DNA from 2 places in the Paenibacillus sp. FSL R5-0923 genome. Region 1 is predicted to be linked to the other one. Evidence: riboswitches for the same ligand, from Rfam matches in the RefSeq annotation. Region 1 holds a riboswitch; the other holds the start of a gene.

What was found. Region 1 has a riboswitch for cyclic di-GMP ahead of MKX35_RS26945 (bifunctional diguanylate cyclase/phosphodiesterase). Riboswitches for the same ligand answer to the same signal wherever they lie in the genome.
Region 2: another riboswitch for cyclic di-GMP. It lies ahead of MKX35_RS00215 (transglutaminase-like domain-containing protein); the one in region 1 lies ahead of MKX35_RS26945 (bifunctional diguanylate cyclase/phosphodiesterase).

The regions. Positions count from the first base shown of each region.
Region 1 covers NZ_JBBPAT010000002.1:436,495-443,927, reverse strand. Annotated here, with positions in the region: gene MKX35_RS26950 (methyl-accepting chemotaxis protein) at 1-454, opposite strand, end outside; gene MKX35_RS26945 (bifunctional diguanylate cyclase/phosphodiesterase) at 467-2,701, opposite strand; cyclic di-GMP riboswitch class I at 2,821-2,907, opposite strand; gene MKX35_RS26940 (M20 family metallo-hydrolase) at 3,147-4,382, opposite strand; gene MKX35_RS26935 (alpha/beta hydrolase) at 4,504-5,376, shown strand; gene MKX35_RS26930 (nucleoside deaminase) at 5,442-5,894, opposite strand; gene MKX35_RS26925 (cytosine permease) at 5,910-7,364, opposite strand; gene arcC (carbamate kinase) at 7,388-7,433, opposite strand, start outside.
Region 2 covers NZ_JBBPAT010000001.1:45,382-52,814, reverse strand. Annotated here, with positions in the region: gene MKX35_RS00240 (glycosyltransferase 87 family protein) at 1-1,306, shown strand, start outside; gene MKX35_RS00235 (phospholipid carrier-dependent glycosyltransferase) at 1,296-3,074, shown strand; gene MKX35_RS00230 (glycosyltransferase family 2 protein) at 3,175-4,155, shown strand; gene MKX35_RS00225 (GtrA family protein) at 4,145-4,549, shown strand; gene MKX35_RS00220 (class D sortase) at 4,583-5,233, shown strand; cyclic di-GMP riboswitch class I at 5,358-5,438, shown strand; cyclic di-GMP riboswitch class I at 5,547-5,627, shown strand; gene MKX35_RS00215 (transglutaminase-like domain-containing protein) at 5,641-6,450, shown strand; rRNA gene MKX35_RS00210 (16S ribosomal RNA) at 6,822-7,433, shown strand, end outside.

The sequences.
Region 1 (7,433 bases):
CAGAGATGATATCTTCAGCAGGATCATATGTAGGGGTATTTAGCATCTGTTCAAGCATTGGAAGCTGAATTTGCCTATACTGTTTCGTTAATGATAAAACTTCAGCATAAATCTCCTTTTCGTTTGGGAGGGAACGTGTTTCTTCATACTTATTCAAGATTTCATTGTTTTCAGCTTGAAGCTCAACAACTTTCTGATAACTCTCTTGAAGTTCGCTTGGATCATGACTAACGATCATCTTATTCGTTAAGGTTACTATTTCATGATTATTAGATTCGAATTTCCCAAGTGCATAAACTGACGTAAGATCGTTCTTATACATACTTCTAGAGTTCGCATACATATTGCTGAAATACACACTACCAACGATCGCAATGATCAGAGCACCCAACAATAATATTGTATTTGTAACAGTAATTTTGCCTACGATAGTCCAATTTCTCATTTTCCTCATGCTTTGCACTCCCTATGTACTTTTAATTAAGCTTTCATATTCTGCTACTGGCATTGGTTTCGCGAAATAATAACCTTGAGCGATTTCACAATCTATTTGTTTCAAAAAATCAATTTGCGCCTCTGTCTCAACTCCCTCTGCCACAACTTTCATATTTAAATCCCTAGCTAGCTTGACCATACTGGCAATTACTATCTTCCCTGTCTCATCATTTGACTTACTCATCAGAAAAGCCCTGTCTAACTTAATGACATCAGCAGGGAAATATTGCAATACATTTAAGGAACTATAACCTGTCCCAAAATCATCGATAGCTATGGAAAATCCTTTACGTTTCAACTCCAACAAAATATCTCTAACAAACTCTAAATTTTGGAATACAATAGACTCGGTCAGCTCTAACTCTATCAATCTAGCAGGTACCTGGTACCTGTTAATAATATTCGTCAAATGGAGCAGGAAATCATTATGATATAGGGTTATAAGCGATATATTCACTGAAATCGGAAGTGGCTGGATTCCTTCCTGGATCCATTTACTCAACATGATACATACTGATTTAAACACCATTAAATCTAATTTCACGATAAAGCGATTCCTCTCAAATATGGGGATAAATACTGCAGGAGATATAAGTCCCTTCTGAGGATCATTCCATCGAACCAATGCCTCAGCGCCATGAAAACTGTTCACTCGCAGATCCATTTTCGGTTGTAAATATACTATAAATTCACCATTTGTCATGGCAGCATCCATCTTTCTTACGATGTCTTGCTCTTCGTGTATCTGCAATAGCAATTGTTCGTCAAAGAAAGTGCATGAGCTCTTGTATCCACCTTTAATGGACTTACAAGCGATTCCTGCTCGGTCAATACATGTGAGGATATCGCTCTGACGATCATCTATACAGTAAATTCCACAATTAATCACTAGCCTAAAACCTTCTTCATTTCCAAACGTATAGTCGCTCATTTGTTCAGTAAGTACTTGTATACGGATGAATAATTCCGCCTTATTGTCATACGAAGTGAAAAGAATAAAACGATCACCCCCTAAGCGTCCAATGACATCCTCGTCTAATGTGTTTGCTGTTAAGCTATTAGCCACTTGAATCAAAATGCTATTTCCTTCATGAAAACCGACAATTTCATTTATGTATTTAAATTGTTCAATATCAAATTGCAACACAGCAAACTTTGTATTCGGTTTCTCTTTAAGTAAATACTGAGCATCTATAACAAATTTATTCGTTCTAGGAAGATGTGTTAACTCATCCTCAAAGGCAATCCTCTCCATCTGTTTCCTAATTTTGCTCTTATTTAATAGAATGTTAACAAATATGATCAATAATAAGACAAACATGATTACACATAATAAAAAAGTCGCCTGACTCATTTGAGACGCTTTGGCCATGATCACATCTTTCGGTATCACGGAGAGAATATACCAGTCCTCAACCCCCTGGATGCCAGAATAGCCAACCATTTTGCTATCTCCGTTAATCCAAAATATTCCTACTCCAGATTTTTTTGCGGTTATGTTCTCTTTAAAGATTTGCAGTTGTTTCTTATTTCTAGAATCAATACTTATACTTTCGAATATGTTATCAATTGACTTATCCTCTTCGAGATTCTTCGATTTGATAATGACTTGTCCCTTTTGATCAATGATTTGAGAATAACCATGACCTTTAAAGAAGGAAACTGCAAGAGCATCATAAAGATCCTGTGTATATTTGCTGGCAGATAAAGCACCCTTCACTTCACCTTTAAACTTAAGTGGACTATTGATCGTGATAATTTCTTTATTGGAGATCTTATCTAAGAATGGATCAGAAATACTGCTAATACCCTGCAGAGCTTTTTGGAATCCTACTTCATCTGATACATCAAACATCGTCCCATCTGATGCATAAGCTTTACCATCTGGGCTGTTGATGCTAATTCGAATAAAATTATATTTTTTATCAAAGTGATGCAGATATTTTTTGGTCTTATCCCAATCCATATAATTGATTTCCGAAATAGAATCAGCAATTCCATCTAATGAATCTAATCCACCCTGTATCATATTTCCAATCGATCTACTCGCATGTATCGTAGCTTCTGATGTAGCAGCAACCGCTTCTTGCTCATAAGAGTTAGCAGTACATTTTATGAAATAGTAAGAGCACCCCCAAAATATCAACGTTGCCATTATGACGAGGCCTATCATTCTCCATACTCTCAGTGGTTGTGTTTGATCCATGTACTATCATCCTTTTTCCGATTTATTACGTTTTTATTAGAAAACGAATTAAAAAAAGCCGCTATCAGAATGATAACGGCTGCATATGCATCAAAAAATAAGATCAAGAAACTCCAACTGCATGCAACCGGCTGTCATATCTATATGTAGATTTAGACCCTATGGCTTTGTGTCCCTACTTTTCAATAGGTTTACCAATATTCTGTTTTAACTATTATTAGTCATAAATACTCTATTAATAATAGGTTGCCTCCAAAAGACCTATTTCCGTAGTAAATTTCAATTTTCCCATGGGAAAATTTTCACAAATATCAATGTTAACTTTAATATAATATTTATTAATGTAAAGCAACAATTCTGCGAACAATTATAAAATTAGATACTAAAGCCCAATGCAACATTTAAATATGTCACATTGGGACTTACTTCTCAACACGAATTATGTTTATCTTACAAACGCATAACGAAGAACAGCTTCTTCTAAAATATCAATCCCCATAATGATATCATCCAAGTCTGTATATTCATTAGGATGATGACTAAGTCCATCTATAGAAGGAACAAAGATAAGCCCTACTGGGCAAAGTTTGTTCATGTTCATGGCATCATGCCCTGCCCCACTAATCATCCGTTGACTCGATATCCCTTTCTCTTCACAAATGGATTCTAGAACCTGACTGATCTCATCAGATAATAGGACGGGTTCCTCCGAAATAATTTCCGTACTCTCAATTACAAGTTGTCTATTTTCTTGTACTAAGGATATTGTTTGATACAAATGGTCTAACACACGTTGCCTGGATGCCACTGAAGTAGATCTGATATCAATTTTAATTTCTACCTCTCCCGGAACCACGTTCATAGCGCCATTCAAGATATCTATCACCCCTAGCGTCGCAACCGTTCCAAATTCTTGTTCGAGTTTGGCTGCTTTCTCAAGCTCAAGTGCTATTTCTGAGGCACCCAGAAAAGCATCTTTTCTCATATTCATAGGTGTCGTTCCTGAGTGGGATGCCTTCCCTGATATTTGAATATGAAGCCTCACGGGTGCAGCAATTCCAGTCACAATTCCAATTCTTTTATTATTGTTTATTAAGACAGGACCTTGCTCAATATGTAATTCAAAAAACGCTTTTAATTCTTCATTCTCTCTACTCGCCTGATCAATACTGTTATAATCCAGTGCACATAGCGAAAATGCCTTTTCCATGGTAATACCGTCTTTGTCCTTCAAAGATCTATATTTCTCCTTCTGAAATAACCCTGACATTATTTTGCTGCCTACTGTTGAAATACCAAAACGCGAGGATTCTTCACAGGCAAATGAGATAATTTCGATCGGATGATCCGTTTCAATCCCTTTTTCGTTTAGACGTTTGATCACTTCCAAAGCAGCCGTTACACCTACTACCCCATCGTACTTCCCACCTTGATATACCGTATCCAAGTGAGAGCCCATTACAACGGGTGGGAGCCCTTCTATCTTCCCATTCCTTCTAGCAATCACATTCCCGCAATGATCCATCCGGATATCTAAATTTTCAGCCTTACACATCCGCATAAAAGCACTCGTACATGTCTGCTCTTCATTTGTATAGGCAATTCTAGTGATGCCCTTCTCACCCGAGTTATATTGATTAATATTATCAAATAAAGCCTGATATCTTCTCTTTCTATCCATGACAGTATCTCCAATCCTGGGTATTCATGATTATGGTTTCATCAAAATTCGTGAATGATATACAATAGAGGTATTGCTAGTCTTTAAAAATTACTTACTTGATGAGGTGTAATGGATAGCTATGAAGAAGACCATTATTTTTAAAGAAAATGACTCATTTACAATTAAAGCTGATTTTTATGAAACAAAACGTCCCCAAGCCCCTGCTATTGTTTACATTCACGGAGGCGGCCTACTTTGGGGTGATCGAGAAGATCTATCCGAGGAAATGATACAACTTTACACTAATAATGGCTTTGCGCTATTTTCAATTGATTATAGATTAGCTCCTAGATCAACACTTTCTGACATCCTTGAAGATGTCCAAGATGGCCTTCTATGGTTAGTGAATGAAGGACCAAAACAATTCTCCATTGACCCCTCGAGGATCGCTGTAGTGGGAAGCTCAGCAGGTGGTTTCCTTGCACTAAGCACAGGAATGTTTACCCATAAGCCACGTGCGATTGTCTCCTTCTATGGATATGGCGATATTAGCGCTCCATGGGCACTCGAACCAAGTAAATTCTATTGTGAAAAGGATATCGTCTCCATGGAGATTGCAAAAGGTTCAGTGTCCGATCAAATCATTACGAGCGCAAGCGTAGACGAGCGTTTTCTTCTCTATTTATATGCAAGACAATCCGGTCGTTGGATTGAAGAAGTTACGGGCTTGAATCCTTCTCTACATAAGGAAGAACTTCTCAAATTCTGTCCTATTCATCATGTAACTAAGGAATTTCCTCCTACATTGTTACTGCACGGAACGAACGATGTAGATGTGCCGTATGAACAATCGGTATTCATGAGAGCTGCGCTAGTGAAAAAAGGAGTACCGGCAAAGCTTATTACTATTCCAAACGGAGAGCATGTATTTGAAAAAGATTTCGATAACCCTGTTGTGCAAAAAGCTCTTCATCAGGTGATTGATTTCCTTCAGCTTCATCTTGCTGAGTAGGTCTGTAGAAGAACAGGAAAATCCGGCACTAAAATAGTGCCGGAAAATATAGGAGACCGCATGAATTATTTCTTGTTTAATTCGTGGAAATGCGTCCATAAATGATCGCAATCTTCTCTAGCTTCCACTTTAATCATATTAACAACACTCTCATCATGACCCACAAAATATTCGCGAAGGTGAATGTCAGAGAAGCCATGCTCTTTCGCATCATCTCTTGTGCTGCAATAATGAACTTCCTTAACACCTGACCAAATAATAGCGCCCATACACATCGGACACGGTTCACATGTGGCATAAATTACACAATCCGATAAGTCCATCGTGTCTAGCTTTTTGCAAGCTTCTCGGATAGCTACCATTTCCGCATGTGCGGAAGGATCCGTGTCTCTCATCATTGTATTGCTAACCGCTGCAATCACCTCATCGCCTCGGACAATCGTTGCACCAAACGGGCCTCCAAATTTCTTGTTCATACCCTCGATCGTTGCATCTACGGCCAATTTCATGTAATCCATTTCAAAATTCCTCCTCTAGTTTAATTGGGATGATTTTAGTGTTTTGCTAAAGATGGTGTATAGAACAAAAGAAACAATTAAGCCACTAAAGAAAGCAAAATCATTCATCCTAACTAGGAAGGGGATACCCTTAAGAAATGCACCTGACATAGGAAGGATGAAGCTGACTGCTAGAACAGCCATCGCAACAGGATTGTAACCATTCTTATATTCACCATTGCTGCCTGCTGGGACATAGATATTATCAAGATTTAATACTCTTTTCCGATGAATAAAGAAGCTTGAAAGCATAATGCCCGCAATTGGACCAAAGATGGACCCAATAAAGCTATAGAAGTAGAATAAGGTCGTTGTACTTTCTACAAGCTTCCATGGCAAAATCAAAGTTCCAACAACGGCTGTTAAGACACCTGCAGTCTTTACAGTGAATTTTTTCGGGAAAAGAGATGACATTTGCAAGCCAGCTGGCAATAGGTTTGCAAACACTACGAAGGCGATTGCTCCTACGTTTAGCGCTAGAATCAATACAACAACAGCGAAAGTGTTTTCAATTTTATCAATGGCATGAACGATATTGAAAATCGGTTCACCAAACGCAATTTCTGTACCCGCGATTAAGGCCACACAAGTGATAGCAAAAAGAATATAAGACAAGATAAACCCTACTGGCAATCCAATCATAGCCGCTTTTGGTGATTTCGCACGATGTGTGAAGTCCGACATATTCACAACAGGACCCGCCCAGTTAGATACCAATGCACTCACGCAAGCAATAAAGACTAATGGACTTGAGCTTGGGTTCGCTGGTACATACTCTAAAATCGGACCAAACCCTCCAGCAATCTTGATCGCCCAAACAGCAGCACCAATAATAAACACATACACTACTGGGGAAGACCAGTTACCGAACTTACCTAATGTTTTCATTCCACCTAAGAACAACAGAACCGTTGCTGTCCAAAGAATCGCATAGGAGATCATTGTCGGGAATGCTAACCCGAATAGTGTGAAGCCACCGCCTAAATCCATATAATTCGGAATAAATCTAGCAAATATAACATTTAATGATTCTGCACCAACAACGGTAGTGGTTCCAAAGAATACTAATCCGGCAACAAGTCCTCGTATCAATGCCGGTATAATTGCTCCTTTTACCCCAAATGAATCACGAAGCAACATCGCGAATGGCAGCCCATATTTGGAGGCAGAATATCCGTTTAAAGCATAAAATGCGGAGACAATAATGGCCGAAAGCATAACGGCAAAGAGCACCTGTGTTGTATCCAATCCTAAGACGAAGAAGCCTGCAACTGTCATATACGACATAATATTATGAACAGCACCCATCCAAAGGGTTATATAGTTGGACATTCCCCAGTCTCTTTGCTCAGGCTTTTTAGGCAGTAACTCCTCACCGTAACCGTATGATTTGTACCTATCATAATTTCGTTCCAACTTTGCTTGATCCATATCTACACTTCCCCTCGCTTAAATTACTTCACGATATGAGTGCCTGCTTGTTCATTCATCGCATCCTTC
Region 2 (7,433 bases), on a different contig from region 1:
CTATTCCAAATGGCTGAGCATTGCCATCGGGGTTGCTTTTATCCTAAGGGTCTGGATTGGTCTGACTGCTCAAGGCTATCAGAACGACATGAATACCTTTATAGCTTGGGGTCAGCGTATGGTTGATTTAGGTCCAGGCAAGTTTTATGAAGAAGGGTATTTTGCCGATTATCCTCCTGGTTATTTGTACATTTTGTACATTCTTAGTTTTATTCGCGGTGTATTTGGCTTTGCGCATGGTTCGGGTGGAGAGAATCTGCTATTCAAACTGCCAGCGATTATTTCTGATTTGGTATTGGGTTTTTTCATATTTAAAATGTCTCGCAAAAAACTCGGCTCAGGGATCGCTTTTGGCTTAACGCTATTATTTCTGTTTAATCCGGCGGTGCTTGTTAATTCAGCGGCGTGGGGACAAGCGGATTCGTTCTTTCTGATTTTCCTGTTGCTCAGTATCCATGGCGCTGCGAACAAAAAGTTTGTTCAATCCGCGATTTTGTTTGTATTAGCAACTTTAATTAAACCACAATCGTTAATATTCACACCGGTATTATTGTTTGCTTTCTATCATCACCGTGCTTGGAAGCAGCTTGGATTTGGAGCTTTGTATGGATTAGGGATATTCGGATTGCTCGCGGCACCATTTTTCTGGAATAACGGTGGTTTAGTGAGCCTTATTAATCTGTATAAGAGTACGTTATCTTCCTATCCCTATTCTTCTGTGAATGCATTTAATCTATATGCACTGACTGACCCGATGTGGTCATCTCTTGACCTAACTTGGTTAGGTATTACTTACCGTGTATGGGGCTTCATATTTATTTTAGTGGCAGTAGCCATAGCAACGTTTTATTCCTTCAAAAAAGATCGCTTGGATTTATCCAAATCCTACTTTATCGGTATGGCGCTCATTGTAGTAGTCTTTGTGCTTGGAACCAAAATGCATGAACGTTATATGTTCCCTGCTGTTATTCTCTGTATGTTCACTTATATAGCGAGTCGGGATCGTAGGTTTTTATCTCTATTCCTTGGATTCAGCTTAACGCAGTATATCAATGTGGCTTATACGTTAACTCATCTAAATGCAGGTGTAAATCCAGGTGCAGATGGAATCGTGTTGGTTACTTCTATAGCTAACCTGTCATTATTGCTATACATGTTCTACATTGGTTATGACGTGTATGTTCGTGGGGGAGTAAAGCCTCTTCCAGCACCACCAACACCTGAAGAAAAATATGAAGAAGACCTTAAAGTCGTCGAGCAAATAAGACCGCACCAGAAGGGAGGGAGATTGAGCGATGAAGTTTAAGCGTATAGATTGGATATGTATTCTTGCCATTACTGCCGTTTACGCGGCAATTGCTTTATATAATTTAGGTTCTACTAAATCTCCAGAGACCTTGTGGGAGCCAGCTGCCAGCGGTGAAAGCTTCTATGTAGATCTAGGACAGAGTAAACAATTGGAACGCGTGAATATCTTCGGTGGCGTAGGTACCGGGAAGTTTAAGCTCGAATTCAGTGAATCCCCTGAGGTCTGGAGTAGTCCGCTGGATGTAAGCGAGGATGTTGGGAATGTCTTCATCTGGAAAAGCCAACCTCTGAACGTTGCAGCAAGATACGTGAAGTTTACAGTCACCTCTCCAGGGTTCACTTTAAATGAAATGGCCTTCTATGAGCAGGGAGGCGAAAGAGTACCTCTTCCTATAGCCGGTGTTACACCGGATGCTAGTGCAGTCGCTAAAAGAGGAGAACCTGCCAATCTTTTTGACGAGCAGTCGCTCATCCCTGAATATTCTAACTTTATGAATAGCACTTATTTTGACGAGATCTACCATGCACGGACAGCTTATGAATATACACACGGGATTGTGCCTTATGAGAACACGCATCCACCACTAGGCAAGCTATTGATCGCAGTAGGGATGGAACTGTTTGGAGTCAATCCTTTCGGCTGGCGTATTATCGGAACATTGTTCGGGATTGCCATGCTGCCTCTCATTTATGTAATGGCACTACGTCTCTTTAAAAAGAGTAAATACGCAGCACTTGCAGCTGGATTGTTCGCACTGGATTTCATGCATTTCACACAAACAAGAATCTCTACGATCGATGTATACGGAGTATTCTTCATCATGTTAATGTTTTATTTCATGCAGCGATATTACACTATGAATTTCTTCAGTCAGCCCTTAAGAAAAACGCTAATTCCGTTATTCTGGTCCGGTTTATTCTTCGGAATTGGTGTCGCCTCCAAGTGGATTGTACTGTACGGAGGAGCTGGGCTGGCCATTATGCTAGCTATCTCGCTCTTCGAGCGCTACAGAGAATACCAAGCATCGGGACGTTTGCTCGCGGAAGGCAAGATCAAAGACAAGCAACTGCTAGGTACCTGTGGCGAAGCTGTAAATTCGTTCTGGAAAAATACCATTATTACGCTAGCTAGTTGTGTTGCATTCTTCGTAATCATACCGGTCATTATTTATAGTTTATCTTTTGTTCCGGGTTTATCTGCATCCGCAGAGGGCTTTACTATAAAAGGCTTGATTGATTCCCAAAAGAACATGTACAACTATCACAGTCAGCTTGTAGCTACACATCCTTTTGCTTCCTCCTGGTGGCAATGGCCGTTTATGAAGAGACCTGTCTGGTTCTTCAGTGGCAGTGAGGGATTGCCGCAAGGTCAGGTCAGCAGTATAGTGACTATGGGGAATCCGCTTATCTGGTGGACGGGGATTTTCGCAATGCTGGCAACACTGTGGATTACACTGAAACGCAAAGATAAGACCCTTTATATGATATGGATCGCCTTTTTCTCACAATATGTTCCGTGGATGCTTGTCCCAAGGGAAACCTTTATCTACCATTATTTTGCTATGGTGCCTTTTATGATTCTTGGTATTGTATATATAATGAAGTTGCTAGATAGCAAATATCCTGAGGCTCGTTATGTTAGTTATGTCTATGTGGCTGTTGCTTTACTGCTCTTTGTCGCGTTCTACCCTGTCCTGTCAGGGATGCAGGTAAGCGGAGATTATGTGAAGAATATGCTGCGTTGGTTCCCATCTTGGGTTTTCTAAGATTTTTTTAAAATATCTATAACAATAAGTTTATGCTTACAGCGTTATTATGAAGTACAGAAAGATGTAACGCTCCATAAAGCTTTTAGGAGGAATAAAGGTGAAAGCCAGATATAGTGTAATTGTACCCATGTTCAATGAGGAGCAAGTAATTAGCGTTACTTACGAACGTTTGAAAAAAGTAATGGACGAATGCGGCGATACTTATGAGCTAGTCTTCGTTAATGACGGAAGTCGTGATCGTTCGGCCCAGATGATTCGGGAGATCAGTGATCGGGATGAATGCGTCAAGCTAATTGATTTCTCGCGTAATTTCGGACATCAGGTAGCGATTACAGCTGGCATGGACTATGCCGAAGGTCAAGCGGTTGTTGTTATTGACGCTGACCTTCAAGATCCACCGGAGGTCATTTTGCAAATGATCGAGAAGTGGAAAGAGGGCTATGACGTTGTGTATGCGAAGCGGCTGAAGCGCCGTGGAGAAACGATGTTCAAAAAGGTAACGGCCAAGATCTTTTATCGATTGCTCAGCAGCATGACAAGTGTAGACATTCCCACGGACACAGGTGATTTTCGTCTTATTGATCGTAAGGTATGTGATGTCTTGCGAGGTCTCAAGGAAAAAAATCGGTATGTCAGAGGTTTAGTGAGCTGGGTCGGCTTCAAGCAGACGATGGTGGAATATGAGCGGGAAGAACGATTTGCAGGAGAAACTAAGTATCCTCTTAAGAAAATGATTCGTTTTGCGCTGGATGGGATCACTTCCTTTTCGCATAAACCACTTAAGATTGCTACGTATGTCGGATTCTTTCTTTCCTTCTCCAGTTTTCTCTATTTATTCTTCGTATTGTTTCAAAGAATCTTTTTCACCTCATGGACGGTTCCAGGTTGGGCTTCCATTGTAGGGGTCAATTTGCTCTTTAACGGTATCGTTCTGATGCTGCTAGGTGTAATCGGTGAGTATATTGGACGGATTTATGACGAGTCTAAGGATAGACCGTTGTATATTGTCAGTGAGACTATAGGATATCGTAACGAAGAAGAAGTGGATCGCCGGAAGGATTACAAAGATGTCAGATAAGAACTTTCGGACTGCTTTCATACAGTTTCTCAAATTTAATGCTGTAGGTTTGGTAAATACCCTCATTGATTTCGTAATCTTCACATTACTGAACTCATTTGGGATGGTATATGCGTTGGCACAGGTGATTTCTTATAGTGCAGGGACAGCGAACAGCTTTATTTTGAATAAAAAAGTAACCTTCAAGGATCGTGATCGTGGCAATAAAGAGGGTTTTGATAAGACGCAGTTGCTGAAGTTTATCGTACTGAATCTGGTAGTACTCGGAATATCGCTGTTGCTAATGCATCTGTTGACTGACAAACTAGGCATTCAAGTGTTGATCTCTAAGGTATTAGTAACGTTTGTGACGGTGATCATTAACTTCTTCGGAAGTCGTAAATGGGTATTCTAAAGTTCAGTAGAACAATCTACGGAGGTGAAAATCATGCGTAAATTCTCGTATGTGCTCATACTGGCGGGGATCCTTATCATGCTCTATCCAAAAGCTAACGAATGGTATAACGACTGGCAGCAGGATAAGCTATTAGAATCGGCTGAACTGAGCACCAGTGAAAGTACTCCACCACCTGATCTGAAGAGCAGATATGCCGAGGTCACTCAGCTACTAGCGGAGGAATCAGCTCTAGATGCACAAGCACAGCCGCAAGAAACAGAAAAGCCGGAACCGGAAATTGAAGTGGGTGGCAAAGTTATCGCATTAATTGAGATCGATAAGATCGATCTGAAGCTGCCTGTATTAGAAGGGGCTACTAAAGCGAATATGAAGCATGCCGCGGCCCATATGAAAGAAACAACTCCAATAGGAGAAATAGGGAACGCCGCAATAGCTGCACATAGAGCTAGAACTACGGGCAGATTGTTTAACAGGCTGAATGAGGTTGTGATTGGGGATACGATTACGGTAAAGACTAGCGATCAGACTTATAATTACGAGGTTTATGATATTTCTGTTGTACTTCCTAGTGATGTGTCTGTTCTAGACGGGAATAACAAAGATAAAATTCTTACTCTAATTACGTGTGACCCACTAGTAGATCCTACACATCGTTTGATTGTTCATGCCAAGCTTTCCTAATCGTTGACGAGAAATAACAAGAGAATTCAAATACAGAGAAATAACTATAAAATAATAGTAAATCTAGCAATTTTGTTCTTGTTTACGAGGATAAATATGGTAGTATAAGACTATAAAAGCTAAACACGATAAACGGCAAACCTATCGAAAGGTAGGGACGCAAAGCTAAAGGGCCTTCCCGTAAGGATGGCAGCCAGTTACCGAATGAAGAGGCTTTTTTTGTTTTTATAAAATATATAAGAATCTTAGATTCATATTTCTACTTGGACTGATTCTGTTAATTTGTCTAGTGAAATTAGAACAGATAGAGCTTATACGATAACGGCAAACCTATCGAAAGGTAGGGACGCAAAGCTAAAGGGCCTTCCCGAAAGGATGGCAGCCAGCTACCGAAAGGGGTTTTATCCGTGAAAAAGGTTTATTTTATGATGGTGGCGCTGTTCGTACTGATTACTGCGGTTCCGGTAAGCACAGCTCAAGCCGCAAGTGTAGATGCAAGCTGGTTGATTACATCGAAAGTGGCTCAAGGTGTTATTGGAATTAACTATGATATTCCGAAAGATAAAAGAATCAAACTCATGATCACTAAAGACAACAGCAGCTATACATATAACTTATATGCTTCTGGACAAGCTGAGGACTTCCCTTTACAACAAGGTAATGGTACTTATAAGGTTTCTGTTCTTGAGAACACAACCGGCAATAAATACAAAGCGTTATATTCCGAAGTAGTAGACGTAACCATGAGTGACTCGAATTCCGTATATTTGGGCTCCGTACAGAATGTGAAATGGAGTTCTTCTGATAAAGCGATCCTTAAGGCCAAAGAGCTTACAAAAGGCAAAACAACAGATGAAGAGAAAGTTAAGGCAATCTATAACTATGTAGTTGCTAATGTACAATACGATTATTCTCTTGCTAATAACGTAACAACAGATTACATTCCGAACATTAACAACACTTTGAATACTAAAAAAGGAATCTGCTATGACTATGCTTCTCTTTTTGCCGCAATGCTGCGTAGTGTAGATGTGCCTGCTAAATTGGTGATGGGGAATACTAGCTACGTTACGCAATACCATGCATGGAATGAAGTGTTGATGGATGGGAAATGGGTTACTATTGATACAACGGTAGATGCATCGTCAGCGAAGAGTAAGAAGAATACGGATTTTATTAAGGCTTCAAGTAAGTATACTGCAGCAAAATACTATTAATTTGCATCGCTAGATTCATAACTCTATTAAATAAACAACCAGCTTAATTATTAAGCTAGTTGTTTATTTTTCTATTAGGGGTTGCTTTTCTATGAATAGATAGGTTATTATAGTTAAGCGTTGTTAGACAGCGTACAGGCAATGTTTGAGAGAGTTATATAAACGGCTTTCGAAAAATAAAGCTTGCATTACTGAGAACAACATGATATATTATAAGAGTTGCTGCTGAGACATTAAACGGCGCCAACGAGAACTTGATCTTTGAAAACTGAACAACGAGTGAGTAGGAAATCACGAAAGTGAAATCCAAAATTAGAGAATTAATTTTCTCGTCAGATGTTTCAAAATGAGCATATCGCTCTTTTCAATACTAATTGGAGAGTTTGATCCTGGCTCAGGACGAACGCTGGCGGCGTGCCTAATACATGCAAGTCGAGCGGAGTTATTTTGAAAGCTTGCTTTCAAAATGACTTAGCGGCGGACGGGTGAGTAACACGTAGGCAACCTGCCCCTTAGACTGGGATAACTACCGGAAACGGTAGCTAATACCGGATAATTTCTTTTTTCTCCTGAAGAAAGAATGAAAGACGGAGCAATCTGTCACTGAGGGATGGGCCTGCGGCGCATTAGCTAGTTGGTGGGGTAACGGCCCACCAAGGCGACGATGCGTAGCCGACCTGAGAGGGTGAACGGCCACACTGGGACTGAGACACGGCCCAGACTCCTACGGGAGGCAGCAGTAGGGAATCTTCCGCAATGGACGAAAGTCTGACGGAGCAACGCCGCGTGAGTGATGAAGGTTTTCGGATCGTAAAGCTCTGTTGCCAGGGAAGAACGTCCGGTAGAGTAACTGCTATCGGAGTGACGGTACCTGAGAAGAAAGCCCCGGCTAACTACGTGCCAGCAGCCGCGGTAATACGTAGGGGGCAAGCGTTGTCCGGAATTATTGGGCGTAAAGCGCGCGCAGGCGGTCATTTAAGTCT